2 regions of the Priestia sp. VA7 genome follow, and region 1 is predicted to be linked to the other one. Evidence: a T-box and tRNA genes for the amino acid it is inferred to sense, from the RefSeq annotation. Region 1 holds a T-box; the other holds one or more tRNA genes.

Region 1 (2,205 bases):
AAGCTCAGCAATACGGATTGGAAGCTCACGATAGCTGTGAATACCTTGTTTGTAAACCATCATGTGATGAGGACAGTTCATCGGACGAAGAACCAGGTCTTCGTTATCCATTTCCATTGCAGGGAACATGTCATCTTGGTAGTGCTCCCAGTGACCAGACGTTTTGTAAAGTTCTACACTTCCGAGCACTGGAGTGTAAACGTGCTGATAACCAAGGCTTACTTCTTTATCTACGATATAACGCTCGATAATACGGCGGATCGTCGCACCTTTTGGAAGCCATAAAGGCAGACCTTGTCCTACTTTTTGAGAATTTGTAAATAAGTTTAGCTCTTTACCAAGTTTACGGTGATCACGTTCTTTTGCTTCTTCAAGAAGACGAAGATGCTCGTCTAAATCTGCTTTTGTAAAGAATGCTGTACCGTAAATACGCTGCAGCATTTGATTATCGCTGTCTCCGCGCCAATAAGCACCCGCCACGCTTAATAGTTTAAATTCTTTAATTTTGCCTGTTGACGGCACGTGCACACCTCGGCAAAGGTCAAAGAATTCGCCTTGTTGGTAAATCGTAACCTTTTCACCTGCTGGAATTGCATCGATCAATTCAAGCTTCAGTTCATCGCCAACTTCTTTAAAAAGTTGAATGGCTTCTTCACGAGAAACTTCTTTTCGTTCAATTTCAATATTTGAATTAACGATTTTTTTCATTTCTTTTTCAATTTTACCTAAATCTTCAGGAGTAATTGATTCTTCCATATCGATGTCATAGTAAAAACCGTTTTCGATAACCGGCCCTACACCTAGCTGTACTTTTGTATCTTTGTATAAACGTTTGATTGCTTGAGCCATTAAATGCGCTGTACTGTGACGCATAATTTCAAGCGCTTCAGGAGCATCTTGCGTAATGATTTCAAGACTGCCATCTTCTTCGATTGGCGTACGTAAATCCAGCAGCTCGCCGTTTACTTTGCCTGCTAATGCTTTTTTCTTTAATCCCGGGCTAATAGAAGCCGCAATATCTTCTGTTGATGATCCTTTTGGATACTCTTTAACAGCTCCATCAGGGAATGTCATTTTGATTACTTCTGACACAACTTTCCACTCCTTTAACATAACTGAATAAACTTTTTGTAAAAACAAAAAACTCGTCCCTTATCAAAAGGGACGAGTTGTGTATACACGCGGTACCACCCTTGTTTCCTCTTCGTATCTTGGATAACCCAAAGAACCCGAAGCGGCTCGAGGTTTTATAACGGAAATTCCGTCAGTAATTACTAGAGGCTCTGCTCGTTTACTACTGAAGTTTAGAGGTGGTAAGAATATATTCCGTGTTAGGAGATTTTCAGCCTGGATCTCCCTCTCTACAAACCGTAAATATACACTCATGTCCTCATCATAACTTGTAACATATAGCTGTTTTTCAATATGCATTTATTATATTCATTTTCAAAATAGAAATCAACCTTTCACGTTATATTTTGCTTTTGATCAAAAGGAAATTCATTTTTTTCGTATAACATGACTTTTTCTTGGAAGATATTTTGAATGGTATAAACAAAATCATGATCATGCTGGTCGCTATACAAATGAATAGCAGCTGGAGATAAACTTAGCAAAGGCGCGATAATAGTTGAGTCTATGTATAATGATTCTTGTTCAGATAAAAAGGCCTCTGCTAGAGCTGCACATTCACGTTCAGGAACATATCTACTGTGGTGGTCGTACAGTACAAACTTGTTTTTATTCAAGTGCATTACATACACGTTACCTGTAGATGACTGTCTTTCATTAGCTGCTTGACGCAGCTGATGAATAAGAATTTGATAGTCTTGTTCAAGCTTATATTCATCAATCGCCAGCTCAGCATAATAGCGCAGCCGCTCTTGATATTCTTTTAAACGGAATTGGAGAAAAGACTCAAAGGTGAATGTTACATTATGAATGAAGAAGTCTTGAAGAGCCTGGCGGATAAGTAATTCTCTTGGAAGAGAAAATGTTTTTTGCGGAATTTCGCCTCTCTCTCCTTCCATAATCCCCCCCATAATTTGAAGCAGCAAATCTTGCTCTTCCTCTTCTGAATAGAAAAATTGTTCTTTTAATATGTTTACCATCATCTTTTTTTCTTTCTTTTTTAAAATTACGTGCGTTAATACCGGTATCACCATGTCTTGTAAAATGGCCTCTCTATTGTATGTCTCATCAATG
Region 2 (2,205 bases), 810 kb from region 1:
GTTACGACGCCAATTCGTTTGCTCCCTTTTTTTACGGCTATTGCTTCATGGTCGTAAAGGGCGTCCATGGCCTGCTGAACAGTGGCGGTTGAAGCTAGCTCTTCAGTAGGTTCTACGTCCGGCTGTTCACTTTCTTTGACAAACATATCCAATGTCTCAAATAAAGCATTCCCTTGATTTCCAATAAATGTTTTTACAAATTCATTTTTAGGCTTTTGAATGAATTCCTCCGGGGTTCCAACTTGAACAATTTCCCCGTCTTTCATCAGGCAGATACGATCTCCAAGCGTCATCGCTTCGCTCATATCGTGCGTAACAAACACAAATGTTTTTTTGATTTTTTCTTTTAAGCTAATAACATCTTGCTGAAGCTGTTCGCGGCTTAACGGATCGAGGGCACTAAAGGGTTCGTCCATTAAAATAACGGGGGGATCAGCTGCGAGGGCACGTGCTACACCTACACGTTGCTGCTGGCCACCTGAGAGCTCAGACGGCTTTCGGTTTCGATACTGCTTTGGGTCTAGTCCTACCAAAGTAAGCAGTTCATCAATGCGCGTTTTGATTTTATTTTTCTTCCAATGCTTCATCTCGGGTACAATGGCTATATTTTCAGCAATGGTCATATGAGGAAAAAGAGCAATCTGCTGCAGGACATAACCAATGTTCCAGCGTAGCTTATGTATGTTGTGGTCCGATACGAGCTTATCTTTTATGTATAGTTCTCCTTCGGTAATATCATGAAGACGGTTAATCATTTTTAAGGTGGTTGTTTTCCCACACCCACTCGGACCAATTAAAACGAAAAACTCTCCTTCTTTAATTTCTAGATTAATATTTTTCACGGCGGTCGTACCGTCTGGATATTGCTTTGACACATTCTTAAACGTAATCAAATTATCGTTCACCCTCCCTGTTGAAATTTAATCCCTAGTTTCGTGTACCCAATATTCAGAGGCAATAAACATTCTTTTAAGAATATTTCTAAATATGATTCATAAGACCTAGGGGAAAAGATACGCATATTTTCTCATAACCTCCTAATAAGGCTATCAAACTGTTAAAGTTTTCACAAGGCGGGAAAGAATAATTTTAAAGCCGACACAAATAAAAAAACCTTCTTTCAACAAGAAAGAAGGTTTTTTAGTATGCTAGCGACAGGGATCGAACCTGCGACCTCTTGCTTACCATGCAAGTGCTCTACCTACTGAGCTACACCAGCGTCTTGGAAAATTATATCACGTTTAAATTCATTTAGGAAGCGCTTTTTTAAATTTTTTTATTGGTATATTCTCTAATTTGCTTCTTCTGAAATCCGCACTTTCTACAAAGTTCCATATTTTATGTTAGAACTCCTTACATAAATTGTGTGAATTTTCTTTTTTTATATTACCCTTAGTAAAAGAGCTTACAAAAGAAGGGAAGAAAATAGATGGAACAACAACCAACCATGACCAAATCAAAAACGGCAACTCCCTACCCAAGAGACTGCACGTTCAGCCTGGAAGATTGGACGACACTCGCTAAGTATTGGTACCCCGTCGCACGCTGCAGTGATGTAACAGAGAAACCAACGTCCGTAAAACTGCTAGATGTAAATCTAGTTCTATACCGTACCACACACAAAGTAGTAGCGGCTCGTGATTTATGCGTTCACCGAGGCACCCCCCTTAGTATGGGCTGGGTGGAAGATGATGAAATTGTCTGTCCTTACCACGGCTTCCGCTATGCAACGGACGGCGCATGCACGTCGATTCCAGCTCACCCTGATGCCAACATTTCTCCCCGCCTGTGTATGGCTGTCTATCCAGTTATTGAACGATTTGGATTAGTGTGGACTTCCCTGACAGGTGAACAAGATAACCTGCCTTACTTCGATGCGTGGGAGGCCCCTGATTTTCAGCAAATTGTTTGTCCCAGCTTTGATATCATGGGTTCGGCTGGTCGTCAAATGGAAGGCTTTTTAGACGTAGCTCATTTTGCTTGGGTGCACACGGACACATTTGGTGATCGAAACAACGCCTTTGTGCCTAAATATAAAGTAAGCGATACAGATTATGGGCTTCATGTAGAATATACGAGCACCGTGAGCAATTATTCCAAAGAACAGCAGCATTTAAATCCACCTGATTTTAAATGGCTTCGCGTCTTTGATGTTTATCCGCCGTTTACAGCTACGCTAAAAGTATACTTCCCAGAAGGCGCAGA

The links. A T-box is a leader RNA that pairs with one kind of tRNA and senses whether it is charged. The one in region 1 lies ahead of thrS (threonine--tRNA ligase), so its partner is inferred to be a tRNA-Thr.
Region 2: it encodes a tRNA-Thr, which carries the amino acid that the T-box ahead of thrS (threonine--tRNA ligase) is inferred to sense. The anticodon was not compared.

Annotation. Positions count from the first base shown of each region.
Region 1 is NZ_JBVQPN010000001.1:152,133-154,337, reverse strand. Features, by position in the region: gene thrS (threonine--tRNA ligase) at 1-1,113, opposite strand, end outside; T-box leader at 1,158-1,406, opposite strand; gene ytxC (sporulation protein YtxC) at 1,467-2,205, opposite strand, start outside.
Region 2 is NZ_JBVQPN010000001.1:965,744-967,948, reverse strand. Features, by position in the region: gene AC0C45_RS05025 (ABC transporter ATP-binding protein) at 1-893, opposite strand, end outside; tRNA gene AC0C45_RS05020 (tRNA-Thr) at 1,147-1,219, opposite strand; gene AC0C45_RS05015 (aromatic ring-hydroxylating oxygenase subunit alpha) at 1,430-2,205, shown strand, end outside.